Regions from separate parts of the Sphingomonas sp. SORGH_AS_0950 genome, predicted to be linked through region 2. Evidence: predicted binding sites of a transcription regulator. Region 2 holds the regulator's gene; each other region holds the start of a gene.

Region 1 (7,822 bases), 2.0 Mb from region 2:
CAACTGCCAGCGGATATAGCCCAGCCACAGCACCAGCTGCGCGATGGCGGCGGCGCGGGCGTTGACCTCGATCCCGTGGAAATTGCGCGGGTGGACCGTCTCGGTATCGAGGTGCAGTATCTCCTCGCCCGACAGCTCGGCCAGCACCTCCAGCACCTCGCCCTCCAGCCGCTTCATCAGCTCGAGCGTGACATAGAGGAAATTGCCGGTCCCGCAGGCGGGGTCCAGGACGCGGATCGCCGCCAGCCGCCGGTGGAAATCGCGCACCCGCTGCACGGCGGCGCGGGGATTGTCGGCGCGTTCATTCTCCATCGCGCTCAGCACCTGCGCCCAGTCGTCGCGCAAGGGGGCGATGACGGTCGCGGTCACCAGCCGCTCGACATAGGCGCGCGGCGTGTAATGCGCGCCCAGCCGCCGCCGCTGCGCCGGATCGAGCGCCTGTTCGAGCAGCGTGCCGAAGATGGCGGGCTCGACATCGCGCCAGTCGCGCTTGGCGGCGGCGAGCAGCTCGCCAATCTCCTCGCGGTTGAGGGGCAGGGCGTCGGCGGTGTGGAACAGCCCGCCATTGAACCGCCGCACCGCGCAGCGCAGCACATTGGCCTCGCCGCCCCGGTCCATCGAATGCCACAGATCCTCGATCCAGGGCACGAAGGCATCGGGTCGCTCGCGCGCGTCCGACAACAGGGTGACAAAACCCCCGGCGGGCAGCAGTCCGCTATGCTCGGCGAACATGGTGAACAGGCAGCGCATCAGGAACAGCGCCACCCCCTCCGGATCATGCCCGCGCTCCTCCAGCAGCCTGGAGATGCTGGCCAGCCGAGTCGCCACGTCGCGGGTGACGGCGGCGGCATGACGGGTCGGGTCCAGCGAATGCGGCGCGTCCCAGATCGCCGCCAGCCGCTGGCGCACCTCCTCGCGGCGCAGATCGTCCAGCGCGATGCGGAAGCGGGCGCGGTCGGGGAATTGCTTGTAATGCTTCCCCTGGCCCGAAAAGTCGGCGAACAGCTCGATCACCCGGCCGACATCGACCACGATCAGGAAGGGCGGCCAGCCATGATCGACGGGTAGCGCGCGGGCATATTGCTCGGCCTGTTCGCGCGCGCGGCGCATCAATATGTCCCATTGCCGCGACCGGGGCGCGGCGCCCGCCCCATCGGGGAGCAGGCCGGGGAGCAGGCCGGGGAGCAGCGGACCTTCGGCGGCGAGCGATTTCGCGCCCAGGCCCTCGCGGCTCTGCTTGGCCTCCAGCACGAAGCAGCCGCGCTTGTAGAGGTCGATCCGCCCGCGCCGGTCCTCGTCACCGGGCAGGATGACCGCGCGCTCGAAGACATAGTCGTTGCGGGCGCTGGTGGCATGGGCGGGCTCAGGCGGGGCGACGCCGAGGATCGCGCACAGCTCGGTCAGGAACAGCGCATAATTGGCGCGCTCCGCCCCGCCTTCGCACGCCTGCCAGCGCCGAATGAACGCCTCGATCGCCGCCGGGCTCGCCATAAGTTGAAATCCTCCCGATGGGGATCATCGAGAGGATTTCAAAAGGGCAAAGCAAAGTTGGAACCGGTTTCGCCCAATCCCTCGCTCCGTTCAGCCTGAGCGCAGTCGAAGGCCAAGGGAATCGGGAACCCGCCTGGCGTGCGCTTCGACTTCGCTCAGCGTGAACGGCTGTCGGGATCGGTCAAAAGCATCGACAATGGATGCAAGACTTATCCCCCGTACATCGCCATCGCATCGCGCCGGAACGCCGCGCCGCTGTCGGTGCGGCTGTAGAACATGTGCCCGCCCGGATAGACGTTCAGATGCACCCGCTGCGCCACGCCATAGCTCGGCATCTGGTCGACGATCAGCCGCGACGCGAAATAGGGGCAGGACAGGTCGTCCCAGCCATGGACGATCATCACCTTCATCTTGGGATCGTTGGCGATCGCCTTGCGCAGGTCGGTGACGGGGGTGTCGTCGGGCTTGCCGCGATCCCAGGCGCTGTTCACCTCATAGGACAGCGCATGATAGCGCGCGTCGGTCTTCCAGCCCACTTCGCGCGTCACGAAATCGACCATCGCGCTGGTCGTCGGCGCGATCAGCGAGTCGAGCAGCGGGTCGTTGGACCGCTGCTGCGACGACCAGGGGAAGGGGTCGAAGGCGGTGACGTTCGAGTCGTAGATGCTGCCGATCGTCGAATCGTTGCGGTGAATCTCGCGCAAGTACGTCCGCGTATCGATCCGCCCGCCCAGCCGGCGGACCAGCGCGGGGTCGAGGCCGGTCAGCTCGGTGACGCGGCTGACCAGCCGGTCGACCGCCTGGGTGTCCGACCGCCCGCGCATCAGGTCGCGCAGGTAATCGCCGCGCGCATAGGCCTCGACGCCCGCCATCGCCTCGGGGGTCAGCTTGCCCTGCCGCTCCAGCTGGGCCGCCGCCATCGAGGGCAGGTCGATCATCCAGGGCAGCGGCGACAGCGCGGTGGCGTCGTCGCCCGAGGCCGGGTCGAGATAGGGCGACACCATCACCAGCCCGTTGACCCCGACGCCGATCTGCGACTGAAGCTCATAGGCGATGCGCGGCGCGCGGTAGCCGCCATAGCTTTCGCCCATCACATATTTGGGCGAGCGCAACCGGCCTTCCTTGACCAGCCAGTCATAGACGACCTTGGACAGATATTTGATGTCCGGGTCGTTGGCGTAGAAGGCCTTCTTGGTCTCCGCCTCGTCCACCAGGCTGCGGCTGAAGCCGGTGCCGATGGGGTCGATGAAGACCAGGTCGGTGAAGTCCAGCCAGCTGTTCGGATTGTCGGTCGTGACCGGCGCGTCGGACGGCGCATCGCCCTGCGCGCCGAAGGGGACGCGCTTGGGCCCCACCGCGCCCATGTTCAGATAGACCGACGACGCGCCCGGCCCGCCGTTGAACGCGAAGGTCACCGGGCGCCGCACATCGCCGCCGGGCACGGTATAGGCGGTATAGACGACCTGCCCGATCTCCTTGCCCTTGTCGTCGCGCACCGGGATCGTGCCCACGGTCGCCTTGTAGGTGACGACCCGGCCGCCGATCCGCGCGCTTTGCGTGATCGTCCTGTCGGCGGGGAGCGGCGGACGCTTGCTGTCGTCGTCCTTGGTTTCGGTGGTCTTGGTCTCGGTCTTCTCGGCCTTTTGCGCCAGCGCAGGCGTCGTCTGAGCGGCCAACAGCAACAGGGCGGACAGGTGCAGGGTCTTGGACAAGATGGAAACGCTCCCCCTCGGAAATGAGACAGTGTATCATGCAAAGCGCGGGAATTGCCAAGCCCCCGGCTTTTCAAAGGGATCATGGGCGAAGCTCCGGCGTTCCTGCAAGCCCGTCCCAAACCGCCCCTCGCAATGGGGCCTGTCGCTTCCTATCTCGCCTCTGGCCTTCTCTCCGGAACAGAAGTAGAACCTGCCTCATGCTGACCAAGATTTCCGTCCGCGGCGCGCGCGAGCACAATCTCAAGGATGTCGATATCGACATTCCCCGTGACACGCTGACGGTGATCACCGGCCTGTCGGGGTCGGGCAAGTCCAGCCTCGCGTTCGACACCATCTATGCCGAGGGGCAGCGCCGCTATGTCGAGTCGCTGTCGGCCTATGCGCGCCAGTTCCTGGAGATGATGCAGAAGCCGGACGTCGACCATATCGAGGGGCTGTCGCCCGCCATCTCGATCGAGCAGAAGACGACCAGCCGCAACCCGCGCTCGACCGTGGCGACGGTCACCGAAATCTACGACTATATGCGCCTGCTCTGGGCGCGTGTCGGCATCCCCTACAGCCCCGCCACCGGCGAGCCGATCGCGGCGCAGACGGTCAGCCAGATGGTCGACCGGGTGATGACGCTGCCCGAGGGCACGCGCCTCTATCTGCTCGCGCCCGTGGTGCGCGGCCGCAAGGGCGAATATCGCAAGGAAATGGCCGAGTGGCAGAAGGCGGGCTTCACCCGCGTCCGCATCGACGGCCAGCTCTACGAGATCGACGAGGCGCCGGCGCTCGACAAGAAGTTCAAGCACGACATCGAGGTGGTGGTCGACCGCTTGGTGGTGCGCGAGGATATCGCGACCCGCCTGGCCGACAGTTTCGAGACCGCGCTGAAGCTGGCCGACGGGCTTGCCTATGTCGACCCCGCCGATCCGGTCGAGCCGCACACGCCCAAGTCGGCGGTGCTGGGCGACAATGCGCCCGATGGCCGGATCGTATTCTCGGAGAAGTTCGCCTGCCCGATCTCCGGCTTCACCATTTCCGAAATCGAGCCGCGCCTCTTCTCGTTCAACGCGCCGCAGGGGGCGTGCCCGGCCTGTGACGGCCTGGGCGAGAAGCTGATCTTCGACGAGGATCTGGTCGTCCCCAATCACGAGCTGTCGATCAAGAAGGGCGCGGTCGTGCCCTGGGCCAAGTCCAACCCGCCCAGCCCCTATTATATGCAGGTGCTGGGCAGCCTCGCGCGTGAGTTCGGCTTCTCGCTGGAGACGCCGTGGAAGGACCTCGACCCCAAGGTGCAGGAGGTGATCCTGCATGGCACCAAGGGCAAGGCGGTCACGCTGACCTTCATCGACGGCAAGAAGTCCTATGACGTCAAGAAGCCGTTCGAGGGCGTGATCGGCAACCTCAACCGCCGGATGCTCCAGACCGAGAGCGCCTGGATGCGCGAGGAACTGTCCAACTATCAGTCGTCGCAGCCCTGCGAAGTCTGCCATGGCGCGCGGCTGAAGCCCGAGGCGCGGGCGGTGAAGGTCGCGATGCAGGACATCTCTTATGCGACCCGCCTGTCGGTGGTGGACGCGCTGGCGTTTTTCACCGGCCTGCCCGAACATCTGACCGACCAGCAGCGCGCCATCGCGCAGCCGATCCTGAAGGAAATTGTCGAGCGGCTGGGCTTCCTCAACAATGTAGGGCTGGATTACCTGAATCTCGACCGGACCAGCGGCACGCTGTCGGGTGGCGAGAGCCAGCGGATTCGCCTGGCGTCGCAGATCGGTTCGGGCCTCTCGGGCGTGCTGTACGTGCTGGACGAGCCGTCGATCGGACTTCACCAGCGCGACAACGACATGCTGCTCGCGACCCTGCGGCGGTTGCGCGACCTGGGCAACACCGTGCTGGTGGTCGAGCATGACGAGGATGCGATCCGCACCGCCGATTATGTCATCGACATGGGGCCGGGTGCTGGCGTGCATGGCGGCCAGATCGTCGCGCACGGCACGCTGAAGCAATTGCTCAAGTCCAAGACCAGCGTCACCGCCGATTACCTCAACGGCACGCGCGAGATCGCGGTGCCCGCCAAGCGCCGCAAGGGCTCGGGCAAGAAGCTGACCGTGTACAAGGCGACCGCCAACAACCTCCAGGGCGTGACCGCGAGCATTCCGCTCGGCACCTTCACCTGTATCACCGGCGTATCGGGCTCGGGCAAGTCGAGCTTCACCATCGACACCCTCTATGCCGCCGCCGCGCGGACGCTCAACGGCGCGCGCATCCTGGCAGGCAAGCATGAGAAGATCAGCGGGCTCGAACATCTCGACAAGGTGATCGACATCGACCAGTCGCCGATCGGCCGCACCCCGCGATCGAACCCGGCGACCTATACCGGCGCCTTCACCCAGATTCGCGACTGGTTCGCGGGGCTGCCCGAGGCGCAGGCGCGCGGCTACAAGCCCGGCCGGTTCAGCTTCAACGTCAAGGGCGGCCGGTGCGAGGCGTGCCAGGGCGACGGCGTGCTCAAGATCGAGATGCACTTCCTGCCCGACGTCTATGTGACGTGCGACGTCTGCCACGGCGCGCGCTACAATCGCGAGACGCTGGAGGTGAAGTTCAAGGGCCACTCGATCGCCGATGTGCTCGACATGACCGTCGAGGACGCCGCCGAATTCTTCCAGGCGGTGCCGTCGATCCGCGACAAGATGGCGATGCTGGTCGAGGTCGGCTTAGGCTACGTCAAGGTCGGCCAGCAGGCGACGACCCTGTCGGGCGGCGAGGCGCAGCGGGTGAAGCTGGCCAAGGAATTGTCGCGCCGCGCGACCGGCAACACGCTCTACATCCTCGACGAGCCGACCACGGGGCTTCACTTCGAGGACGTCCGCAAATTGCTCGAAGTGCTGCATGCGCTGGTCGAACAGGGTAATACGGTGGTGGTGATCGAGCATAATCTCGACGTCATCAAGACCGCCGACTGGATCGTGGACCTAGGGCCGGAAGGCGGCGTCAAGGGCGGCGAGATCGTCGCGGTCGGCACGCCCGAAGTGGTCGCGGCAGAACCGCGTAGCTTTACGGGCAAGTATCTGAAGCCGCTGCTCGACAAGGGGCAGGCGCAGGCGGCGGAATAGCGATCTTCCCCGGCATGGGGAGGGGAACCATGCCGGTATGGGGAAGGGGGCAGCCTATTGCTTGCTCCTTTCCGCGCCACCCCGGCCGAGGCCGGGGGCCAGTCGCGGGACGCGTAGGGCAACGCATCAATGTCCGCCCCACTGGATCCCGGCCTTCGCCGGGATGGTGGGGGGCGCTGATAGCGGCATGACTTGCTTGGACATCTCGTCCAGCAGGGGCGTCTTTGGCGCACTGGGAGCGGGACGGGTTTTCCCTTGGCCTTCGACTTCGCTCAGGCTGAACGGAGTGTGGGGGATGGGAATGGCCTTGGCGACCAACCCGTTCGCACTGAGCGAAGTCGAAGTGCACGCCCGACACCCGCAAACAACCCCGCTCCCATACGGCAAACCGATTTAACATATCGCAACTCTCCCCGGTAAGGGGGGAACCATGCCAGTATGGGGAAGGGGGCAGCGTGTTGCTTGCTGCTTTCCGCACCACCCCGGCGGAGGCCGGGGGCCAGTCGCGGGACGCGTAGGGCAACGCATCAATGTCCGCCCAACTGGATCCCGGCCTTCGCCGGGATGGTGGGGGCGCTGATAGCGGCATGACTTGCTTGGACATCTCGTCCGGCAGGGGCGTCTTTGGCGCACTGGGGGCGGGACGGGTTTTCCCTTGGCCTTCGACTTCGCTCAGGCTGAACGGAGTGTGGGGGATGGGAATGGCCTTGGCGACCCAACCCGTTCGCACTGAGCGAAGTCGAAGTGCACGCCCGGCACTCGCAAACAACCCGGCTCCCACACGGCAAAACCCATTTAACATATCGCAACTTTTGTCGCATCAAAGCGATTACCCCACATCACCCATAAGGGAGGATGTGATGCGTGCACTGACACTTGGTCTGGTTGCGGCCGCGACGCTGGTTTCGGGTTGTTCGACCTATGGCGGCGGGTTGGGCGGCGGCTATGGCGGCCCGCGCTACGCCTATGATTATGACCGGCCCGACCCGGCCTATGGCGGCTATTATGCCGACCGCTATTATGTCGACAACAGCCGCTATCGCGAGCGTCGCCTGGGCGCCAACGACCGCGTCTATGTCGGTCAGGACGGTCGCTATTATTGCCGCCGCAACGACGGCACCACCGGCCTGATCGTCGGCGGTATCGCGGGCGGCGCGCTGGGCGCGGCGATCACCTCGGGTGGGTCGCAGACGCTGGGAACGCTGCTGGGTGCCGCTGGCGGCGCGCTGGCGGGCCGTGCGATCGAGCGCAACAATGTCCGCTGCCGCTGATCGCAAGCGCTGATCGATCAAGGGCCGGTCGGTCACCTCCGTTTCGGATGCGACTGGCCGGCTTTTTCGCACCCGCCTCGCCTACGCTGTCGCCGATCAAGGCATGGGGGTGGCGATGGATTTGGCGACGAAGCTGGTCGAACTGGAAAAGCGGACCGCGCAGCACCGTGAATTGCTGCTGACCGAGGAAGCGGCCAAGACCGCGCTGGTCATGCCCTTCATCCAGGCGCTGGGCTATGACGTGTTC
Region 2 (7,822 bases):
CGGACAGCGGTGGTCAAGGACGGCACCATCCATGTCCAGGCGGGCGCGGGCATCGTCGCCGACAGCGACCCGGCCTATGAACAGCGCGAATGCGAGGCCAAGGCGGGAGCCATGCTCGCCGCCGCACGCGATGCGGTCGCGCGGGCGGGTGACGGGGGTTTCGGGCAGTAAGGCGGCTCAGGGCCGGGTCGCCCGTCCAGTATCGCTACAACGCGAGGAAACTGGGGCGGATCGACATTCAGGACAGCTTCTTCTTCCCTCGCCCCTCGCAGAGGGGAGAGGGTTGCGCAGACTTGGCTTTTGCGAGAGCAAAGGCTTAGTCGGAGCTGGGTGAGGGGTGGGCGCTCGCTTGGCGAGCGCGCGAGCCTTTGGGCTCGCTCAACCCCTCACCCAAGCTGCGCTAGCCAGCAGGCTGGCAAGCTTCGCTAACCCTCTCCCCTGGACAGGGGAGAGGGAAGAAGAAGTAATCCCGCACGTTGATCGACCCTAAGCGACCGCCCTCACTGCCCGTCAGCGGACGGCGGGATCGCCTCGGCGCGGCGGGCGCGGCGTTCCTCGGAATATTGGCGGTTCCAGGTCATGCTGCACCCGCTCTGCCCGCCCGTGCCGACCGGCGAGCAGGTGTCGGGGATGCCGCCCGCGACCCGGCCGACCTGATCGATCGTCGCGGCACGGTTGACCCAGCTCTGGTTCTGCGCGGGAATCGGCTTGTCGTCGCGCAACGCCTTGGGGATGCGGTAGGGCTCGTCGACGCGGCCGCAGACCACCACCTCTTCGGACGTGCTGGGCGGACATTTCTGGTCGCCGGTCAGCGTCACCTGGCGCACCCGCTTGGGCGGTTGGCCGGAGGCGGCCTGCGCATCCTGCCCCGCTTGCTGGGCAAGCGCCGCGCCGGGGGTCAATAGCAGGGCGGCGATCAGGGCGGCACGAACCATGGCGACGAAACTCCTTTGAGACGACAACGTCGAACGCCGCGCATGGCTCCACGCTGAACGGCCTCTCCCCACGGCCGAATTCCGGCAAATTTAGGGCCATGTGTCGCGCGGCCCGACAATTTCGCACCTCCGGCCGCCCGGCGCGGCGCGGCGGGCGTTGCACCATCCGTGCGATCGGCTATGGCGGGATCATGATCCTGGTCGTCGACAATTACGACAGCTTCACCTGGAACCTCGTCCATTATCTTCAGGAATTGGGCAGCGAGGTGGAGGTGGTCCGCAACGACGCGATCTCGGCGGGCCAAGCGCTCTCGTCGGGGGCGCAAGCCTTTCTCATCTCCCCGGGGCCCTGCACCCCGACCGAGGCGGGCGTCAGCCTGGACCTGGTCGCCGCCGCCGCCGATGCGGGCCGGCCGCTGCTGGGCGTGTGCCTGGGCCATCAGGCGATCGGCCAGCATTTCGGCGGACTGGTCCAGCGCGGCGGGCTGATGCACGGCAAGACCTCGCCCGTGCATCATGACGGCACCGGGCTGTTCCGGGGCCTGCCCTCGCCCTTCACCGCAACGCGCTATCACTCGCTGATCGTCAACGACGTGCCCGACAGCCTGGTGGTAAATGCGCGTGCCGAGGATGGCACGGTGATGGGCTTCCGCCACGCGACGCTGCCCATCCACGGCGTCCAGTTCCACCCGGAAAGCATCGCCACCGAATATGGCCATGCGATGCTCGCCAACTTCCTGCGCGAAGCGGGCGTGGCGCACGACCTGCCCGAGCGGCTGCGTCCGCCGGTCGAGACGCCCGCGTGACCACGATCGCGCTGCTGCCCGATCCCGTCAGCCCGCTGTCGCGCGAGACGGCCTATGCGGCCTTTGCCGATATTCTCGACGGTCGCGCCGGCGACGAGGCGACAGCGACCTTCCTGACCGACTTGGCCGAGCGCGGCGAGACCTCGATCGAGATCGCCGAGGCCGCGCGGGCCATGCGCGAGCGGCTGATCCCCATCACGGCGCCGCCGGGCACGATCGACGTCTGCGGGACGGGCGGCGATGGGCATCACACGCTCAACGTCTCGACCGCCGTGTCGCTGGTCGTGGCGGCGCTCGGCGTGCCGGTCGCCAAGCATGGCAACCGCGCCGCCTCGTCCAAGGCGGGCGCGGCGGACACGCTGGAGGTGCTGGGCCTCGACATGGAGCGCGCCGGACAGGTGGCGCAGGCCAGCCTGAGCGATATCGGCATCGCCTTCCTCTTCGCCGCCAACCACCACCCCGCCATGGCGCGGATCACCCCGATCCGGCGGCGGATCGGGCGGCGGACGATCTTCAACCTGATGGGCCCGCTCGCCAATCCCGCGCATGTCGGCCGCCAGCTGATCGGCATCGCGCGGCCCGACTATGCTTCGGTCTATGGCGAGGCGCTGGATCAGCTGGGCGCGACGGCGGCGCTGGTCGTGTCGGGTGAGGAAGGGCTGGACGAATTGTCGGGCGCCGGGCCCAGCATCGCGGTGTCGGTCGGCGATGTCGCCGCGCCTGCGACGATCACGCCCGAGGATGCGGGGCTGCCCCGCCATCCCATCACTGCCATTCGCGGCGGCGACGCCCGGCACAATGCCGAGGCGCTTCGCCGCCTTCTCGCCGGAGAGCCGGGCGCGTATCGCGACGCGGTTCTCCTCAACGCCGCCGCCGCCTTGCTGGTCGCGGGGCATAGCGCCGATCTGGCCCAGGGGGCCGTGGCCGCTGCCCGCGCGATCGACACCGGCGAGGCTTCGGCGCTTCTCGATCGATGGATTGCTTACCGATGACGATGCTCGACCGCATCCTGGAAACCAAGCGCGCCGATGTCGCCGCGCGCAAGGCGACGATGTCGCTGTCCGATCTCGATGCCAAGATCGACACGGTGTCCGCCCCGCGCGGCTTTCGCGCGGCGCTCGACGCCAAGACCGGCCATGCGCTGATCGCCGAGGTGAAGAAGGCCAGCCCCTCCAAGGGCCTGATCCGCGCCGATTTCGATCCCCCCGCCCATGCCCGCGCCTATGAGGCCGGGGGCGCGGCGTGCCTGTCGGTGCTGACCGATGAGCGCTGGTTCCAGGGGGCCGACCTGTTCCTGGAGCAAGCGCGCGCAGCGGTGTCGATCCCGGTGCTGCGCAAGGACTTCATGGTCGATCCCTGGCAGGTGCATGAGGCCCGCGCGCTGGGGGCCGACGCCATCCTGATCATCGTCGCCGCGCTGGACGACGGCCAGATGCAGGAGATCGAGGCCGCCGCGATCGAGTGCGGCATGGACGCGCTGGTCGAGGTGCACGACGCCGCCGAGATGGAGCGCGCCGCCCGGCTGAAGTCGCGGCTGATCGGGGTGAACAACCGCGACCTCAGGGACTTCTCGGTCGATTTTCAGCGGACCTACGAACTGGTCGGGCGCGCGCCGCAGGGTTGCACCTTCGTCGCCGAAAGCGGGCTGACGACACGCGCCGATCTCGACGCGATGGCCGAGCATGGCATTCACTGCTTCCTGATCGGCGAAGCGCTGATGCGCCAGCAGGATGTCGAGGCGGCGACCCGCGAACTGATCGGATGACCGGCCTCACCCATCTGGACGAGACCGGGTCGGCGCGGATGGTCGATGTCGGGGGCAAGTCGGTGACGGCCCGGCAGGCGGTGGCGCAGGGGCGGATCACCATGTCGGCCGAGGCCGCCGCCGCGATCGCGGCGGGCAGCGTCCAGAAGGGTGACGTGCTGGCCGTCGCGCGGGTCGCGGGGATCATGGCCGCCAAGAAGACAAGCGACCTGATCCCGCTCTGCCACCCGCTTCCGCTCAGCAAGGTCGAGATCGAACTGACCTTGGATGCCGAAGGCGTGACCGCGACCGCCACCGCCGCGACGGCGGGCCAGACCGGGGTGGAGATGGAGGCGCTGGCGGCCGTGTCGGTCACGCTGCTGACCGTCTATGACATGGCCAAGGCGCTCGATAAGCGCATGACGATCGGCGATATTCGCCTGTTGTCCAAGACCGGCGGCAAGTCGGGTGACTGGCACGCCTGACCGGCCCGCCTGCGGGAACGCCAGCGCCGACGACGCGTCTTGTCGCCAACAGGAGTGACCGCCATTCTTCTACCCGTTGCCGAAGCCCAACAGCGCTTGCTCGCCCTCGCCCCCGACCGGCCCGTGATCGAGCTCGCCCTGCGCGACGCCGCCGGGCGCTGGGCCGCGCGGGACGTGCTGGCGCAGCGGACCCAGCCGTCGCGCGACCTGTCGGCGATGGACGGCTATGCGATCCGCTTCGGCGATATGCCGGGGCCGTGGACGGTGATTGGCGAAAGCGCCGCCGGGCGCCCTTTTCCCGAGACGGTCGAGGCCGGACAGGCGACGCGCATCTTCACCGGCGCCGCGCTGCCACCGGGCACCGACACGGTGCTGGTCCAGGAAGAAGCGGGGCGCGAGGACCGGACGCTGACCCTGACCGGCGAAGGCCCGGCGCATCGCGGGCGCAATGTCCGGCGGCGCGGGCTGGATTTTTCGCAGGGCGACCGGCTGATCGCCGCCGGGCAGCGGCTGACGCCCGCGCGGATCGCGGCGGCGGCGACCGGCGGCCATGGCACCCTGCCCGTCCGCCCGCGCGTCCGGATCGCGATCGCCGCGACCGGCGACGAACTCGTGCCCCCTGGACAGGGGGATGCCGACGCACTGCCGGAGTCGAACGGCGTGATGTTGGCCGCTTTGCTCGCCGACCTGCCCGTCGAGATCATCGACCTGGGCATATTGCCCGACAATCTGGAACGGCTGCGCGATGCCTTTGCTGGGGTCGCGGCCGATCTGCTGGTCACGACCGGCGGCGCATCGGTGGGGGACCATGATCTGGTCCAGCCCGCGCTGAAGGCGGCGGGCGGCAGCATCGATTTCTGGCGGATCGCGCTCCGCCCCGGCAAGCCGATGATGGCGGGGCGGCTGAACGACATGGTCGTGCTGGGCCTGCCCGGCAATCCGGTGTCGGCCTTCGTCACCGCGATCCTCTTCGTCAAGCCGCTGGTCGCGCATATGGCGGGCGCGGGCGATCCCTTCCCCAGCGCGATCCCCGCCATTCTGGGTGAGGATCTGCCCGCCAACGGTCCGCGCATCGACTATCTGCGCGCCGCGATGATCGACGGGCGCATCCATGCGGCGGCCATCCAGGACAGCTCGATGCTGCTGACCCTGGCGCGTTCGACATGCCTGGTGATCCGCCCGCCGCACGCGCCCCCGGCCCGTGCGGGCGACTCGGCGGAAATCCTGATGCTCGCTTGACGCAAGCCTTTCCGTTCCATATAAGTTCCACGTCTGTTCTGGACGGAGGATCGCGATGCTCACCGCAAAGCAGCATGAGCTTGTCTGCTTCATCAACGACCGTTTGCGGGAAACCGGCGTCTCGCCCTCCTTCGAGGAGATGAAGGAGGCGCTGGACCTCAAGTCCAAATCGGGTGTCCACCGCCTGATCTCCGCGCTGGAGGAACGCAACTTCATCCGCCGCCTGCCCAATCGCGCCCGCGCTTTGGAGGTGCTGCGGATGCCCGATCGGCCGGAAAAGCCGGTGGCCGCCGCCGCCAGCGCGGCCGATGCGCGCCCGCCCGCCGCGAAGCCGGTCGCCGAGCCCGCCAATGACGTGGTCGAGATTCCCCTGCACGGCCGTATCGCCGCAGGTGTCCCGATCGAGGCGTTCGAGGGCAGCTCGACCCTGGCCGTCCCCGCTGCCCTGCTCGGCACGGGCGAGCATTATGCGCTGGAGGTGTCGGGCGATTCGATGGTCGAGGCGGGTATCCTCGACGGCGACTATGCGCTGATCCGCCGCACCGACATTGCCCGCGACGGCCAGATCGTCGTTGCGCTGATCGACGAGGCGGAGGCGACGCTGAAATATTTCCGTCGCGAAGGCTCGATGATCCGGCTCGACCCCGCCAACCGCGCCTATGATCCGCAGCGTTACGCGCCCGCCCAGGTGCGGGTGCAGGGCAAGCTGTCGGGCATTCTGCGCCGCTACGATTGATAAGGGGGCGAGCGGGTCAGCGTCCACGCGCCTCGCTCGCCACGATCCAGGGGTGCCGGTCCCCCGGCATCCGCGCGGTTTCGGCCACGGGCCCCGACAGCTGGATCGTCACGCCGCCGCTGCGGCGCAAGGCGAGGGCATCGAGTTTCAACCAGCGCGGGCGACACGCCTCGGGCAGCCGCCGGTCGGCGATCATGATGTCGACGCGGTCGCACAGCGCGATCAGGCTGGCCCAGGGCAGCGCATAGCCGCTCCGGGTCGCCGCCACCCGCCAGACGCGCCCGTCCCGCATGATCCGGGTCAGGCAGATATCGGCGCCGCACCGCGCCTCCGCCTGGTCGACCAGCGCAAGCGGTGCATCGTCGCTGCCGCCGATTTCGGATAGCGCATTGCGGACATAATCCCCCGCCCGCTCCCGCAGCAGCGCCATGCCGCCGCCGGTGCGGATCGCGGCATGGCGACCGTCGCCGGTCACGATCAGGTCGGGCAAGGGCGCGGCCAGCATGGCGATCACGCCGATCGCCACGCCCGGCACGCCCAGCCATCGCCACCGCGTCCGCCACAGCGCCACCCAGAGTCCGCCAAGGATCGTCACGGCGAAAGCCCCGTTCGGCGCGACCGGCAGCGCCATCACCGCCCCCGGCATCGCCGCCACCTGCCGCGCCAGCCAGAGCAGCGCCCCCAGCGCATGGCCGAGCAGCCACCAAAAGGGCGCGCCCAGCCCCACGGGATCGAGCAGCAGCGCCAGCATCTCCAGCGGCATCGCGACAAAGGTCGTCCAGGGAATGGCGACGATATTGGCAAAGGCACCGTACAGCCCCGCCTTGTGGAAATGATAGATGGCGATCGGCATCAGCGCCGCCTCGACCACCAGCCCGGTGACGAGCAACGCCCCCAGCTGCCGCGCCGCCGACCAGCGCCAGTCGGGGTGCGGGCCGAACCAGCGCCGCATGGCGGGATGTTCGTGCAGCGCGACGATGGCGGTAATCGCCGCGAAGGACAGCTGGAAACTCGCCCCCATCAGGGCCTCGGGCCGGAAGAGCAGCACGATGAACGCCCCCGCCGCGACCAGCCGCAGCGTCATCGCCTCGCGTCCCAGCGCCAGCGCCGCCAGCACCAGCATGGCGGCGACACAGGACCGGATCGTCGGCACCTCCGCCCCCGTCAGCGCGGTATAGCCGATCGCCGCGACCGCGCCCGCCAGCGCCCCGACCAGCGGCAACCGCACGCGCAGCGCCAGCCATGGCCAGAGCGCGAGCAGCCGGATCGTCAGGACCATGACGATCCCGACCACCGCCGTGATGTGCAGCCCGCTGACCGACAGGAGATGCGCGAGACCCGCCCGACGCATCGCCTCGGCATCCGCCTCGCCAATACCGCCGACATCGCCGGTTGCGAGCGCGGCTGCGATACCGCCCGCACTCCCTTCGATCCGCGCGAAAATATGGGAAGACAGCCGCTGGCGAAGCCCCTCTCCCCGGCTCGATGGCCGCAAGACCTCGACCGGCGCGAAGCCGCGCCCCGTCGCGCCGATCCCCTGAAACCAGGCGGCACGGGCAAAGTCATGGCCGCCGCGCGCAATCGGTCCGGCGGGCGGCATGAGTCGCGCGCGCAGGCGGATGATCGCCCCACGCCCCAGACCGCCCGGGACATCCTCGATGGGCAGCGACACCCGGACATGGGGCGGCAGCATGATCGCCCGCCCGCGCCCGACGCTGGCCTCTAACGGTCGCAGCATCAGCCGCATCAGCCCGCGCGCCGCCAGCCGGTCGACGCCCTCCACCGCGCCCGTCATGGTCGCGAGCACCGGGCGGGCCAGGACCGGCGCCGCCACCGACTCGGCCCGCGCCCAGGCCAGCGCCGCGCCGCCGCCGACC
Region 3 (7,822 bases), 510 kb from region 2:
AAAGCGGAAGCCGCCGACGATCCGGTAGGGCAGGCCGATCGCGATGAAGCGATCCTCGAACTCGCGCGTCTGGTGCGAGGCGCGGACCAGGATCGCGATATCGCCATAGGAGGTGCCGGATCGCCGCGCCGCCTCGATCTCCTCGCCGACGCGCCGGGCCTCTTCGGGGCCGTCCCATACGCCCAGCACGCGGACCTTTTCGCCCACGTCGAGTTCGGTCCACAGCGTCTTGCCCAGCCGTCCGCCATTATTGGCGATCACGCCCGACGCCGCCCCCAGGATATGCGGGGTCGAACGGTAATTCTGTTCCAGCCGGATGACCTTGGCACCGGGGAAGTCGCGTTCGAAGCGCAGGATATTCTCCACCTGCGCGCCGCGCCAGGAATAGATGGACTGGTCGTCGTCGCCGACGCACGCGATATTCTTGCGCGCCTGCGCCAGCAGCCGCAGCCAGAGATACTGGACGCTGTTGGTGTCCTGATATTCGTCCACCATGATATAGCGGAAACGCTGCTGATAATGCTCCAGCACATCGCGATGCGTCTTCAGGATGGTCAGCATGTGGAGCAGCAGATCGCCGAAGTCGCAAGCGTTCACGCTGCGCAGCCGGTCCTGATACTGGCGATACAGCTCGGCCCCGCGGCCATTGGCATAGCGTTCGGCCTCGCCCGCATCGATGTCGCCGGGGACCAGCCCCTTGTTCTTCCACTCGTCGATCAGCCCGCCGAGCGCCCGCGCCGGGAAACGCTTCTCGTCGATATCGGCCGCGACGATCAGCTGCTTGAGCAGGCGGAGCTGGTCGTCGGTGTCGAGGATGGTGAAGTTCGACTGGAGCCCGACCAGCTCGGCATGGCGGCGCAGCATCTTGGCACCGATGGCATGGAAGGTGCCCAGCCATGGCATCCCCTCGACGGCATCGCCGACCAGCCGCCCGACGCGTTCCCGCATCTCGCGTGCGGCCTTGTTCGTGAAGGTGACGGACAGGATTTCGGAAGGCCAGGCCTTGCGGGTGTAGAGCAGATGCGCCAGCCGCGCGGTCAGCGCCGCCGTCTTGCCCGTGCCCGCGCCCGCCAGCACCAGGACCGGGCCATCGGTGGTCAGCACCGCCTCACGCTGTGCCGGGTTCAGCGTGCGCAGATAGGGGTAATCGGCCAGTTGTCCGGTGGAAATCCGGGCGGGATCGGCGGAGGGAGCGACGGTCATCGCGAACAGTTAGGGAACGTTGGCCGCCGGGGCAACCTTCGGTCGTTCGATGGCGATGCTGTGTCATAGCGGGATATGTCACACGGGCGTCCCACGCCCGACCCGAAACCGACATGCGGGTGGCCTAGGGGCGGTGCGTGCCGACGAGCGACGGGGTGGAAACACCGACGCCGCCGTGACGGGCACGACCCCATGCAGGAGCTTCCCATGAGCAAGATCTTTGCCGTCGCCCTTGCGGCCTCGTTTTTCCTGTCCGGCGCCTCCGTCGAGGCGCAGGTGCGCGAACCGGTCAGCATCAAGGTCCGTCACGCCGATCTCGATCTCCATCGACCCGATCACCGGGCGATGCTCGACGCCCGCATTCGCCGCGCGGCGGCGATCGCATGCGGACCCATGACCAATGATCTGGCGCAGAACGAAGGCGTGGCGCGGTGCCGCGCGGAGATGCAGGCCGACGCCGCCGTGAAGGTCGCCGCGCTGCTTGCCGCCCCCGTCATGCTGGCCAGCACGCGATAAGGGCCTGTCCGGGATAGGGCGGGACGTCGCACGAGGACGTCCCGCCGCATACCGGCATGGCATTCGCCACGGCTCGCGGGCCCGGCGTCATAAAAACGTCACCTCCGTGGCGCAACGGACGTTTATCATGACACCTTATGCGCTTGCCGGCGGGGAATCCGAATCTCGCATTCGTGGACCGAAGCTCGATGCGTCGCTGCATCCGTCGGGGCGGTGGATTTTCCTCGCGCTGATCGTCGGCGGCCTGGCCTATGCGGGGGTCAGCATCCTGAGCGATACGGCGCGGGTCGGCGAGCCGATGGCGGTCGGTGTCTTCGCCTTTCTGGGCCTGGCCCTGCTGATCGCGTTGGGGTTCGAGTTCGTCAACGGCTTCCACGATACCGCCAATGCGGTGGCGACGGTGATCTATACCCATTCGCTGCCCGCGCCGGTGGCCGTCATATGGTCGGGTTTCTTCAACTTCCTGGGCGTCGTCACCTCCACCGGCGCGGTCGCCTATTCGATCATCACCCTGCTGCCGATCGACCTGATGCTGCATGTCGGATCGGCGGGCGGGTTCGCGATGATCTTCGCGCTGCTACTGGCGGCGGTGATCTGGAATCTGGCGACCTGGGCGGTGGGGCTGCCCAATTCGTCCAGCCACGCGCTGATCGGATCGATCCTGGGAGTCGGCCTCGCCAACCAGCTTTTGTCCAGTATCCCCGGCACATCGGGCGTCGACATGGAGCAGGTGCGGAAGGTCCTCTCCGCGCTGCTGTTCAGTCCGCTGATCGGCTTTGCCGGTGCGCTGATGCTGCTCCTCGTCATGAAGCGCTTTTTCCGCGACGACCGCCTGTATCGCGAACCCGAGGGCGATACGCCCCCGCCGCGCGGCATCCGGGCGCTGCTGATCTTCACCTGCACGGCGGTCAGCTTCGCGCATGGCGGCAATGACGGGCAGAAGGGGATGGGCCTGATCATGCTGATCCTGATCGGCTGCGCGCCCACCGCCTATGCGCTCAACCGGACGCTGCCCGAAAGTGCGATGGCCGCCTTTGTCCGCAGCGCCGACATCGCCTCCGCCGCCTATGCCGCGCACGGCACCGGCCATGTGGTCCCACTGGACCAGGCCCGCGCCGCCGTCGTCGATGGCGTGCGCGCCAAGGCGATCGATACGCCGCAGGTCTATGAAGGCCTGTCGGTCCTGTCGCACGACATCGGCGAGCGGATCGCCGATTACGGCACGCTCAGCCGCGTACCGGCGGCGATCGTTCCCAATCTGCGCAACGACATGTACTTGGTTCTCGATACCACCCGGATGGTGACCAAGGACGAAGGCGCCAAGAGCCGTTTCACCGCCGGCCAGATCGAGTCGCTCAACGGCTATGCCAAGCAGCTGGAGCGCGGCACCCGCTATATCCCGCTCTGGGTGAAGATCACGGTCGCCCTGGCGCTGGGCCTGGGGACGATGGTCGGCTGGCGGCGGATCGTGGTCACGGTCGGCGAGCGGATCGGCAAGACGCATCTGACCTATGGCATGGGTGCGGCGGCCGAGCTGATGACGGCGGCGACGATCCTGCTCGCCGACCAGCTGGGGCGGCCGGTGTCGACCACGCATATCCTGTCCTCCGGCGTCGCCGGTGCCTCGGTCGCCAATGGCGCCGGGCTCCAGGCGCGGACGATCCGCAACATGGCGCTCGCCTGGATCATGACCCTGCCGGTCGCGATGCTGCTGTCGGGCACGCTCTATTGGCTGTTGCTGAAGCTGACCGAGGTGCTGGCGGGCTGATCCGGCCCGCCGGGTCGCGGCGGATAGGTCTTTACGGCGGCATTTGGCTTCTGCCACAGCGGGCGGATGACCCGTGCCTCGACACCTTCGCACCGCCATATCCTGCTGGCCAGCCTGACCGGGACGGCGGTCGAGTTCTACGATTTCTATATCTATGCGACAGCGGCGGCGCTGGTGTTCGGCCCGCTCTTCTTCCCGGCCTCCTCGGCGGCGGCGCAATTGCTGTTGTCCTATGCCAGTTTCGGGCTCGCCTTCGTCGCGCGGCCGGTTGGCGCGATCGCCTTTGGTCACTTCGGCGACCGGGTCGGGCGCAAGTCGACGCTGGTGGTCAGCCTGATGCTGATGGGCGGATCGACCGTCGCCATCGCCTTCCTGCCGACCTATGCGCAGGCGGGCTGGATCGCCCCGTTGCTGCTGTGCATCGCCCGATTGGGCCAAGGTCTGGGGCTGGGCGGCGAATGGGGTGGCGCGGCGCTGCTGGCGGTGGAGAATGCGCCGCCGGGGCGTCGCAACACCTGGGGCATGTTCCCCCCGCTTGGCGCGCCGGTCGGCTTCATCCTGGCGAACGGCTTTTTCCTGCTCCTCGGACTCGTCCTGACCGATGCGCAATTCCGCGCCTGGGGCTGGCGACTGCCGTTCCTGGCCAGCGCGGTGCTGGTGATGCTCGGCCTGTGGGTTCGCCTGCGGCTGACCGAGACACCGGATTTTGCCGAGGCCAAGCGGACCGAGGCCCTGCCGCGCGTGCCGATCGCGACGTTGTTGCAGGGACATGGCCGTGCGCTGCTGGCGGGGACGGGTGGGGTGATCGCCTGTTTCGCCGTCTTCTACCTCGCGACCGCCTTCGCGCTGGGCTATGGCACCAGCGCCCTTGGCTATCCGCGTGAGGCGTTCCTGGGCGTCCAGCTCGTCGCGATCCTGTTCCTGGCGCTGGGCGTCGTGGTGTCGAGCGTGATGGCCGATCGCCGTGGTGCGCCCATGATGCTGGCGCTGGGCTTTGCCGGATGTGCGCTGGTCGGCGTCGCAATGGGGCCGATGCTGGGATCGGGATCGCTGGCGATCGTCTTCGTGTGGCTGGCGGCGGCGCTGTTCGTGATGGGGTTCGCCTATGGCCCGCTGGGCGGCTGGCTGCCCGCGCTGTTTCCGGCGGGGGTGCGCTATACCGGCGTCTCGATGACCTTCAATCTGGGCGGGATCATCGGCGGCGCGCTGGCGCCGATCGCGGCGCAGGCGCTGACCGAGCGCGGCGGGCTGAACTGGGTCGGCGGCTATCTGGTCGCCGCGGGCCTGCTCAGCCTCGCCGGGCTGGCGTTGATGCGGGGGCGGAGCCTGGCTCAGCCCTGACGCAACAGGGTCAACCGTGCCTTGCCATGGACGCGCGAGGCGTCGACGACGAAGCCCGGCAGGTCGATCTCTTCCTGCTTGGCCGTCTCGATGCTGATCCAGGTGCCCGCCGCCACCCAGCCCAGCCGGGTCAGCTTGTCGAGCGCCACGACGCCCGCGCCGGTGCCATAAGGCGGGTCCATCAGGATCAGGTCGAGCGGCTGGCGCGCGGGGCCCAGCGCCAGCACCGAGGTCGCCCGGACATCGCCCGTCGCGCCCAGCTTGGCGAGATTGGCGCGTAGCGCGTCCAACGCCCCGCGATCCTGCTCGACGAACAGGCAGGACGCCGCGCCGCGCGACAGCGCCTCGATCCCCAGCGCACCCGATCCCGCGAAGAAGTCGCCGACCGCCAGCCCCTCGAAATCGCCCAGCCGCGCCGCCAGCATCGAGAACAGGGCCTCGCGCGTGCGATCTGCGGTCGGGCGGGTGACGTCACCCTTGGGCGCGACCAGCGGGCGGCCCCGCCACTCTCCGGCAATGACGCGCATCAGCGATTTCCTCCCGGACGACCGGGCCGTCCGTTACGCCCACCGCCAAAGGGGCGTCCGCCGCCCGATGGTGCGGGCGGTCGCGGACCCCGCGACGGCCGATCACCGCCCGAGGGACGCTCGTCACGTGGGGGCCGCTCGTTGCGACCGCCCTGCGCCGAGGGCGCCGCGTCGGACCGCGCCCGGAACGAACGATCCCCTCCAGGGGGGCGTTCGCCGCCACGCGCGGGTCTTTCGTCACGAGCGCCACGTCCCGTGGGTCCGGCATCCGGACGCGACCGGAAGGGACGTTCGCTGCCCCGTGCGGGCCGATCCTCGCGAACGCCGCGCCCGCTCGGTCCGGCATCCGACCGGGAGCGAAAGGGACGCTCCCCCCCGGACGGCCGTTCGCCACGGGCAGGACGCTCGTCACGCCCACCGCGCCCCGACGGGGCGTTTTCGGATCGCGGGCGGAAGGAACGCTCTTGCCGGTCGCCGGAGCGTGGCGCACCGGGACGCGCGCGCTCGCCGAACGGTGTCGAAGCGCGAGGCTTGGCGTCGCGCCGGGGCGTGGCATCCTGGTCCGCCGTGCGCCGCGCCTCGGGCCGGGCCGGGCGTTCCGGCTTGGCATTCGTGGGCGGTGTGCGGAAACCGGCGCGGGGCGTCGGGCGGACGGCATCGGCGGGGATGCCGCCCAGCAGGGTCTTGCGGAACTCGACGATCTGCGCGCCCTTGACCTCGCCGATCTCGCCGACCGGCAGATCGTCCAGGACGAAGGGGCCATAGCGCAGGCGGATCAGGCGGCTGACCTGGAGGCCCAGATGTTCGAGGACGCGCCTGACCTCGCGATTCTTGCCCTCGCGCAAGGTCATCTCGATCCAGACATTAGCGCCCGTGCGACGCTCCAGATTGGCGTCGATCTGGCCATAGCGGATACCGTCGATCTCGACCCCGTGGATCAGATCCTCGAGCTGCGCCTGGGTGACGTCGCCATAGGCGCGTGCGCGATAGGTCCGTTCCACCCCGGTCGCGGGCAGTTCCAGCTGGCGCTTGAAGCCGCCATCGGTGGTCAGCAGCAGCAGCCCCTCGGTATTGAGGTCGAGCCGACCGACCGGCACGAGGCGGGGAAGCCCGGCGGGCAGACGGTCATAGATGGTCGGCCGCCCGGCGGGATCGCGTTCGGTCACCAACAGGCCGTTGGGCTTGTTGTAGAGGAACAGCCGCGTGGGTTCGGGCGCGGCGACCGGTTGGCCGTCGACCGTCACTCCGTCGAGCGAGGAAAGCAGCGTCGCAGGCGTGTCGATCGTCGTGCCGTTCAGCGCGATCCGACCCTCGGCGATCATCCGCTCGACTTCCCGGCGCGAGGCGACTCCGGCCCGGGCAAGCAGCTTGGCGATACGTTGTTCTGGTGTCATGATCCACGCTGATACATAGGGTGTCGCGCAAAGGAAAATATTTGCGTCGTTTCCCCCGACAATGCGTTAGGCGCAAGAGCGGGCAAGAAAGACGGGCCGATACGGGATGAGACTCTTCGGGCGAAAGAAGCGACAGCTGACCAAGCTGTTGGTGGTCGAAGACGAGCCGCTGGTCGCGTTCGACACCGAACATGTCCTGACCGACGCCGATTATGAGGTCGTCGCGACCGTCGACCGGGCCAGCAAGGCGGTGACGCTGATCGAGGGGGACACGCCTATAGACCTCGTCCTGGCCGATGTCCGGCTCGCCGACGGCAGCGGACTCGATGTGGCGCGCGCGGCACGGGCGCGGGGCATACCCGTGCTCTTCCTGACCGGAACGCCGCCCGACGAGGCGGACGGACTGGCCGAGGGCATCCTCATGAAGCCCTATGGACCGCGCGAGCTGCTGGGTGCGATCACGGTCATCGAGGAGCGCCGGACCGGCAAGCCGCCGAGCCGTCTGCCCGCGGGCTTCCGCCTGTTCGCGAGCGCCTGACACCGCCGTCATCGGCGACATTGCCCCCATCGGCCAAGCCCTCTACGGTCCGCGCTTTGCAGTCGAGGCGAAACGGATCGGGTATGGCGAGTGGGCGTTGGGTGGATGCGGTACGGCCCTATATCGAACCGGCGCCGCTCGCCGCATTGGCGCTCGGCATATCCTCCGCCTTTCCGCTGACCATGATCAACGCGACCCTGGCGAGCCGCTTGGCGGAGGCGGGGATCGAGAAGAAGAGTGTCACCGCCTTCGCGCTGGTCATCCTGGCCTATAATCTCAAATGGCTGTGGGCCTGGATCGTCGAGGGGGTGAAGATCCCCGTCCTGCACCGTTTTGGCCAACGCGTATCCTGGCTGTTCGTCGTCGCCGCGCTCGTCTGTGCGGCGGCTGTCGGACTGGGGCTTTCGGACCCCCGCGTCTCGCTGGCGCAGACCGCCATGGCCGCGATCGCGCTGGGCATTGCCGGTGCGACCTTCGACATCGTGATCGACGCCTATCGCATCGAATTGCTGGAGCCGCGCCAGCTGGGCGTCGG
Region 4 (7,822 bases), on a different contig from region 2:
ACATCAGGAGTTTTGTAGAGGTCGAGCGAGCCGACGGGGAGCCGCCCTAAGTGGCTCAATAATTCGAACAACCAATCATTTCCAAAGGGCACCGATTGCCTGCGCGGGGTGCTAAATACCCCGGTCAAAGGGCAGAGGCGATCATATGGATATGAAATAAAGCGGCTGAGCTGGCCCCCATTTCGACCGGACGGATTCAAGCCTAAGAAGGAGGCTTGGGGCTATCCCCTAAGCATAGGCTTATGTCCGTGTCCGAGATCATCACCGACGGCGGTCGTCGCCGTCACTGGAGCACGCCCGAGAAGCTGAGGATCGTCGAGGAAACGCTCGATGGTCGCGAGAGCATCTCGGTGGTGGCGCGCCGCAACGGCGTGGCGCCGAACCTGTTGTACCGCTGGCGGCGGCTAATGCTGGAAGGCGGGAGCGTAGCGGTGGCTGGCGACGACGAGGTGACCAGCAACCGCCAGGTCCGCGAGATGGACAACCGCATCCGTGAACTGGAGCGCCAGCTCGGCCGCAAGACGCTGGAGGTCGAGATCCTGAAGGAGGCGATGGAGCGCTCGCGCCCAAAAAAAGCGAGCTTGCTCATGCACTCGCCGTTGCCGGAGACTATCCGGTGAGCCTGGTCGCCAGCACGCTGGGCGTCGGGCGCTCGACGGTGTACGACTGCCTGGGCGGCAGCACCAAGGCTCGCGGGGCGTACACGAAGGCCGAGGATGCGGATTTGCTGCCGCGCATTCGCCAGATCGCCGCGCAGCGGCCAACATATGGCTACCGCCGCATCGCGGCGGTCCTCAATCGACAGCAACGCGCCGAAGGATCGGCGCCGGTCAACCACAAGCGTGTCTATCGCATCATGGCGGCGGACCGCCTGCTGCTGGCGCGGCGCTATACCGAGCGGGCCGACTATGGCCATGACGGCGTCGTGGTGACGATCCGCTCGAACCTACGCTGGTGCTCGGACGGCTTTGAGTTCACCTGCTGGAACGGCGAGGTCGTGCGCGGCGCCTTCATCATCGACGCCCATGACCGCGAGATCATCGCCTGGCGTGCGGTCGCCAATACCGGCATCAGTGGCTCGGACGTGCGCGACATCATGCTGGAAGCCGTGGAAACCCGCTTCGGCGCTGTACGTACGACCACGCCGGTCGAGATGCTGTCCGATAACGGCTCGGCCTATACCGCCCGCGAAACGCGGACCTTTGCCCGGCAACTCGGGCTCAAGCCCTGCTTCACGCCTGTCCGAAGCCCGCAATCCAACGGCATCTCCGAGGCCTTCGTGCATACCCTCAAACGCGATTACGTCCGCGTCTCGCCGCTCCCCAATGCACTCAACGCGTTGACATCGCTGGCCGGGTGGATCGAGGACTACAACGACAACCACCCGCATTCAGGGCTCAAAATGCGTTCGCCGCGCGAACATCGCGCACTGGTTTTTGCAACCGCTTAAATCCGTCCGGTGAAACGGGGGGCAGATCAGCGGCGATACGTTCCGCCTCACCATATGATTAGTTGAGCGATAAGACTTATCAGGAAAATAATGTCTTGACGATTTGCACCCGTTGCTGCTGCAAGACGCGTGCTGTGGCATGGCCGTCAACGGTTCAATAGACCGAGCAGCACCGTAAAGCTCCTGACACTCCCATCTGGACAAAACATGGCTGACGAAAACATCACCGACACTGCACAGGCTGTCGAACTCGCGACCGAACTGACCATTGCCTGGCTGGGCAACCCCAACACCCGGATAGACGCGGAGCAGGTTCCGGCTTTCCTGGGCAGCATGCACAGCGCCATTCTACAGCTGGCTGGCGGTAGCGCACCTTCGGGAGGGGAGGCGGTCGATACTATCGAATACACCCCAGCAGTGTCGGTGCGGAAGTCGCTGGCCTCGAGGGATCACATCGTCTCGATGATCGATGGCAAGCCCTACAAGACCTTGCGCCGCCATTTGGCAACCCATGGGCTTACGCCCGAGCAATATCGCGAGCGCTACAATCTGAAGGCGGACTATCCAATGGTCGCCGAGAGCTATTCGGAAAGCCGTCGCGCGATGGCCAAGAAGATCGGTCTGGGCCGCAAGCCCGGCAGCAAGGTACCCGCAAAGCCCAAGGGCGTGAAGGCCGCCAAAAGTGCCGCTGCGGCCCATCTGTCCGGAGAATAACGGAGCTAGCGGGCGGCCTTCAACGAGGTACGCCCGCCGGTTACACCTGATTACGGTGCGGACCTCTTCAGCCTGTGCCTCTCAACCTCGCCCTGTATCGCGCCTGTCCAAGCCGTTTGCGTGCCAGACGAGGGTCTTCGTAGAGGTCGCGAAGGGCGCGGCGCCTGAAGTTGTTCCACCACCTTTGCCAACGATGTTCCGCCGCGTCGTGCAGCATATGGCATCGTTGGCATAAGGCCGCCAAATTGGCAGGCCAGTTGTGACCTGGGTCATGATCCAGATGCGCACAGGCCAGGACGACATAAGTCGTCCGTACCGCAGCGATATCGACATAACGGACTGTGACGCGCTTGCCTCGCGCGGAACGCCAACATTGAAGGTCGGCGTCCCACCATCGACCGTCGCCCAAGTGCGGAACCAGGCGCAGATGGGGCCGGGCGCATCGTTCACAGCGAGATTTCGCCCGGTCGAACCGAATGCGATCCGACAGCTGCTGCCAGTCGATCGGATAGAGCCAACGGTTTTCGGAGCGGATCGGCATTGGAATTTTATGAGTCAATTTATAGAAAGGCGAAAGGGGTAAATTCACTTTCTGTTGATGATTTGTACAACTCCCGTTCCATCTTAGGCATATCGGGGGATACCTTGTCCTGACACCCGCTCCAATCAGCGATAGCGAACAGGCACTGATGCGAACGTCAGAGCCCGAGCGGTTCGTCATCAATACGGTCCAGCAGAGGCCGGGACTAAACACCTAAGCCGCGAGACGTAACCAATCGCCAGGGCAGGCGGGCAGGAGATATGCTCCCCTGTCGGATTGCGGCGCCTATCCTGGCAGAGGGCACCGATTTGATCATGTGCCGCATGCCAGCACATGCTGGCCGCGCGACAATGCGCCGCCATTGATTCACGAGACTGGACGATACACCCCTAGAATCCCATCCAAAATCCGATTGACGATTGCCACCAAAATACGGAACATAAAGGGAACACATTGAGTCTTCCAGGTTATGTCTGTCTTCCCTCGCACCATGCCTGCGACCATCGCCCAGCTCCGGACGATCGTGATGCCGATCGCGGATTATCGTATCACGCCTTTCGGCATCGATGCGATCGACACACGGCTCGGTGCCGGGGGGTTGCGATCGGGTGCGCTGCACGAGGCGACAGCTCGCAGCAGCGCGCTGGTCGACGATGCCGCAACGACGTTGTTCCTGGCCGGCATCGCGGCGCGGGAAGCGGCACATATCGGCGGTCCCGTTCTTTGGGTGAGCGGCAGGACGGATCTTTATGCGCCGGCCCTCGAACAGGCGGGGCTGCCGGCCGCGAGGGTCATCCACGCGCAGCCGCGCGATGATGCAGCTCTGCTTGCCGTCGTCGAAGACGCGGTGCGCGACGGAACGCCGTCAGCGATCGTCGCGGAGGCGAGCAAGGTGTCTATGGTTGCGACCCGTCGCCTCCAGCTCGTCGCGGCGGAGGCTGACCTGCCGATCCTGTTGCTTCGGCGCAGGCGGAGCCGCAACGAGGATCCGTTGGCCGAACCGTCTGCCGCGTGGACCCGCTGGCGGATCGGAGCCGCGCCGTCCGAGCGGCTCGACGTCGCGGGCGTAGGACGGGCGCGATGGTTTGTAGAATGCGTCCGACAGCGTGGGGGAGGGGACTTCTCCCTAATTGTGGAGGGTAGCGATGAGACGGGTCGTCTCGCTGTTCCTGCCGAACTTGGCCGTGGAGCGGCTGAGACGGGCGGAGCGGTCCGCATCGTCGCGGCTTGAGCGGGCCGCCCTCGAGCTGCCGATCGACGACAACCCCGGTGCCTGTTCGGTGCCGCGGGGCGGCGGGTGGCGGCCGGGCGCACGCTGGGCGCGCGAAGGTCTGCGCTCCCGCGCCGATGTCGCGGCGCAGATCGCGATGCTGCCGACGCATGCACAGCCACCCATGCGCGAGCTTGGTCGACGGTCGGAAGCAGCAAGCCATCCTTACAAGGCGACAGCGCCCATACAGCGCATGAGCGTTCCGGAGATGGCACCGCTCGATCACGCGCCGCTCGCGCTGATCGGCAAATCCGGTCGACGCGAAGAGGTGGTGGCCGCCTGTGAGGGCGCGCGCGCGCTTGGCATCCACCCAGGGATGGCAGCGACCCACGCCCGCGCGCTGGTGTCCGATCTCGACTTCCGCCCGGCTGAGCCGGAGGCCGACGCCGCGCTGCTCGACCGGCTTGCGCTACTGGCAGTGCGCCGGTGGTCGCCGATCGCCGCGGTCACGCCCAGTGACGGCCTCTGGATCGATCTCACCGGCTGCGCCCACCTCCACGGCGGGGAGGAGCGCTTCTGCCAGCGACTCCTCGCCTTCTGCCGACGCGCCGGGTTCACTGCCCGGGCTGCCGTGGCAGATACCGGGGGCGCGGCGCATGCCCTTGCGCGATTTGGTCGGAGCGATTGCATCCACGTCGCGCCAGGCGCAACCGCCGGCGCGATCGCACCTCTGCCGATCGCGGCGCTGCGTCTGGAACCAAGCGCGCTGAGCGCAGCCAAACGGTTCGGATTCGAGACGGTCGCTGATCTGCTGCCGGTTGCACGGGGACCGCTGGCGCGCCGGCTCGGCCTGGCGGCGATCACTCGGCTTGACCAGGCGCTCGGCGCAGTCGCCGAGCCGATCACGCCGCGCGAGGATGCCGAACTGCCGATGGTCGAGCGTCGGCTTCTCGAACCGATCGAGACTGCTGAGGCGATCGAACAGGTGATGGCCGATCTTCTTGGCGATCTTGCCGGCGTTCTACAGGCGCGGGGGATCGGCGCGCGCTCGCTGCGCCTGACCGGCCTGCGTGTCGATGGCACCGAGCAGATGGTCGCCATCGGCACGTCCCGGCCGACGCGCGAGGTGCCGCATCTCCTGCGGCTGCTGAACCTCAGAATCGAACGGATCGATCCTGGCATGGGGATCGAGAAATTCTGGCTGGTGGCGCCACATACCGAACCGCTCGATGCAGTCGACCTGGGCGCGGTCCTTGCCGGCGAGACGTTGGTGCGAGATCCGGCGCGTCTGGTCGACATCATCGCTGGCAGGATCGGACCACATGCGGTCTTTCGCACCGCGCCGATCGAAAGCCATGTGCCGGAGCGGGCCGTCGCCCGCTCCGACCCGAATGGCATGCCCGGCCACTGGCCGTCCTGGCAACGGCCGATCCGCCTGTTCGCAAGACCGGAACCCCTCGCGCGTGTGATCGCGCTGATGCCGGATCAGCCCCCCCGGCGGTTCGAATGGCGCGGCAGGACGCACAAGGTCGTGGCGGGCGATGGCCCCGAACGGATCCACGGCGAGTGGTGGCGGCGCGACGCCGAGATTTGGGCGGTCCGAGACTATTACCGCGTCGAGGATGAGGAGGGCGGCCGCTACTGGGTTTTCCGGCGCGGGGACGGTTTCGAGGACGCCACCGGCAACCTTAGCTGGTGGATGCATGGGGTCTTCGGATGACCCATTATATCGAGCTGCAGGTTCTAACGCACTTCTCGCTGCTCCGGGGTGCATCGTCGCCCGACGAGCTGTTCGCGGCTGCGGCGCTGCTCGGCTATCCGGCGATCGGCATCAGCGACATCGGCACGGTGGGCGGGGTGGTGCGCGCCTGGGAGGCGCAGAAGGCGACCCATGTGCGGTCGATCGCCGGCACCCGCATCGACCTGTCCTGCGGTCGGCGCCTGCTGCTCTATCCCACCGATCGCGCAGCCTGGTCACGGATCACGCGGCTTCTTACCGTCGGCAAGAAGCGGGCAGGGAAGGGGGGCTGCTTGCTCCACTGGCACGACCTGCAGCCGTGGTCGGACGGCGTGATCGCCATCCTGCTGCCGCATGAGGCCGACGAAGAGAATCTTGCGGCACTGAAGGACCTGACGGCGGTATATGGGCGGCGCGGCTACATGGCACTGTTCCAACGGCGCCGGCCGGGCGATGCCGTCCGCATCGATGCGCTTGCGCGCCAAGCGGGCGGGGCAGGGGTCCGCGCCGTCGTCACCGGCGATGTCCTCTACCATGCGCCCGAGGCCCGCCTCCTGCAGGACGTCGTGACCGCGGTGCGCGAGAAATGCACCGTCGACGAGCTCGGCTACGCCCGCGAGGTCAATGCGGATCGCGCGCTGAAATCGCCAGACGAGATGGTGCGGCGTTTCCGCGCCTATCCCGATGCGCTTCAGGCGAGCGTTGATATCGCGCGGCTCTGCACCTTCGACCTGGGCGAGCTCGCGTACCAATACCCGCATGAACGGGTGATCGAAGGATTGAGCGCGCAAGGCGCACTCGAGCAGCTCACGGCTGAGGCCGTCGATCGCATGTTCGACGGCGACGTGCCGCAGCCGTATCGCGATCAGATTGCGCACGAACTGCGCCTGATCGGCGAGCTGGGCTATGCTCCCTATTTCCTGACCGTGCACGCCATCGTCCGCGAGGCGCGCCGGCGCGGGATCCTCTGCCAGGGGCGCGGTTCGGCGGCCAATAGCTGCGTGTGCTTCGTCCTCGGCGTCACTTCGATCGACCCGATCAAGCACGAGCTGCTGTTCGAGCGGTTCGTATCGGGCGAGCGGCGCGAGCCGCCCGATATCGACGTCGATTTCGAACATGAGCGGCGCGAGGAAATCATCCAGTGGATCTACGAGACCTATGGGCGTGATCGCGCGGCGCTGACCGCGGTGGTCACTCGCTACCGTGCGCGCGGCGCGGTACGCGACGTCGGCAAGGCGCTGGGCCTGCCGGAGGATCTGACCTCGTCGCTGGCCGGGCTGGTCTGGGGCTGGTCGGCCGAGGGGGTCGGCGAAAAACAGGTCGACGAGCTGAACCTTGATATCGGCGATCGCCGCCTGCGCCTGACGCTCGATCTCGCGCGCAAGCTGATCGGGGTGCCGCGCCATATGAGCCAGCATCCCGGCGGGTTCGTGCTGACCCATGATCGGCTCGATGACCTGGTGCCGATCGAGCCCGCCGCGATGGCGGACCGTCAGATCATCGAATGGGACAAGGACGACATCGACTCATTGAAGTTCATGAAGGTCGACGTGCTCGGCCTAGGCATGCTCGGCTGCATGAACCGCGCCTTCAACATGCTGGAGGCCGACAAGGGGCTGCACGTCGAGTTGAAGGACCTGCAGGACGATGACCCGGCGGTCTTTGCGATGATCCAGAAGGCGGACACGCTCGGCACTTTCCAGATCGAGTCCCGCGCGCAGATGAGCATGCTGCCGCGCATGAAGCCGCGGCGGTTCTACGATCTCGTCATCCAGGTTGCGATCGTGCGGCCGGGGCCGATCCAGGGCGACATGGTTCACCCGTATCTGCGTCGGCGCGAGGGGCTGGAGCGACCGGAATATCCGCGGCCCGAGCTGCGCGCGGTGTTGGAAAAGACCCTCGGCGTGCCGCTCTTTCAGGAACAGGCGATGAAGGTCGCAATCGTCGGCGCAGGCTTCACGCCTGCGGAGGCGGACGCCTTGCGGCGCGCCATGGCCACCTTCAAATTCACCGGCGGAGTCAGCCATTTCAGCGAGAAGCTGGTCGAGGGGATGGTCGCGCGCGGCTATCCGCGAGACTTCGCCGAGCGCACGTTTCGCCAGCTCGAAGGGTTCGGTTCCTATGGCTTCCCCGAGAGCCATGCCGCGTCGTTTGCCAAGATCGCCTATG

The links. Region 2 encodes LexA, which represses DNA repair genes until DNA is damaged. Its sites were predicted from a motif close to GTTCCNCNCTTGTTCT; they were not measured.
Region 1: the regulator LexA is predicted to act here: its motif matches at 3,381-3,396, upstream of uvrA (excinuclease ABC subunit UvrA).
Region 3: the regulator LexA is predicted to act here: its motif matches at 1,206-1,221, upstream of QE385_RS02780 (ATP-dependent helicase).
Region 4: the regulator LexA is predicted to act here: its motif matches at 3,140-3,155, upstream of QE385_RS19495 (ImuA family protein).

Annotation. Positions count from the first base shown of each region.
Region 1 is NZ_JAUTAE010000001.1:3,185,165-3,192,986, forward strand. It holds gene QE385_RS14250 (DNA methyltransferase) at 1-1,491, opposite strand, end outside; gene QE385_RS14255 (S10 family peptidase) at 1,701-3,203, opposite strand; gene uvrA (excinuclease ABC subunit UvrA) at 3,404-6,304, shown strand; gene QE385_RS14265 (glycine zipper 2TM domain-containing protein) at 7,165-7,575, shown strand; gene QE385_RS14270 (type I restriction endonuclease) at 7,691-7,822, shown strand, end outside.
Region 2 is NZ_JAUTAE010000001.1:1,193,480-1,201,301, forward strand. It holds gene trpE (anthranilate synthase component I) at 1-171, shown strand, start outside; gene QE385_RS05000 (hypothetical protein) at 501-935, opposite strand; gene QE385_RS05005 (aminodeoxychorismate/anthranilate synthase component II) at 1,127-1,741, shown strand; gene trpD (anthranilate phosphoribosyltransferase) at 1,738-2,733, shown strand; gene trpC (indole-3-glycerol phosphate synthase TrpC) at 2,730-3,506, shown strand; gene moaC (cyclic pyranopterin monophosphate synthase MoaC) at 3,503-3,970, shown strand; gene glp (gephyrin-like molybdotransferase Glp) at 4,025-5,209, shown strand; gene lexA (transcriptional repressor LexA) at 5,265-5,945, shown strand; gene QE385_RS05035 (ComEC/Rec2 family competence protein) at 5,962-7,822, opposite strand, start outside.
Region 3 is NZ_JAUTAE010000001.1:680,472-688,293, reverse strand. It holds gene QE385_RS02780 (ATP-dependent helicase) at 1-1,203, opposite strand, end outside; gene QE385_RS02775 (UrcA family protein) at 1,411-1,719, shown strand; gene QE385_RS02770 (inorganic phosphate transporter) at 1,847-3,487, shown strand; gene QE385_RS02765 (MFS transporter) at 3,554-4,828, shown strand; gene rsmD (16S rRNA (guanine(966)-N(2))-methyltransferase RsmD) at 4,819-5,355, opposite strand; gene QE385_RS02755 (pseudouridine synthase) at 5,355-6,749, opposite strand; gene QE385_RS02750 (response regulator) at 6,856-7,287, shown strand; gene QE385_RS02745 (MFS transporter) at 7,371-7,822, shown strand, end outside.
Region 4 is NZ_JAUTAE010000003.1:85,442-93,263, reverse strand. It holds one part of gene QE385_RS19505 (IS3 family transposase) at 243-567, shown strand; one part of gene QE385_RS19505 (IS3 family transposase) at 567-1,450, shown strand; gene QE385_RS19500 (MucR family transcriptional regulator) at 1,658-2,164, shown strand; gene QE385_RS19495 (ImuA family protein) at 3,196-3,936, shown strand; gene QE385_RS19490 (DNA polymerase Y family protein) at 3,851-5,635, shown strand; gene QE385_RS19485 (error-prone DNA polymerase) at 5,632-7,822, shown strand, end outside.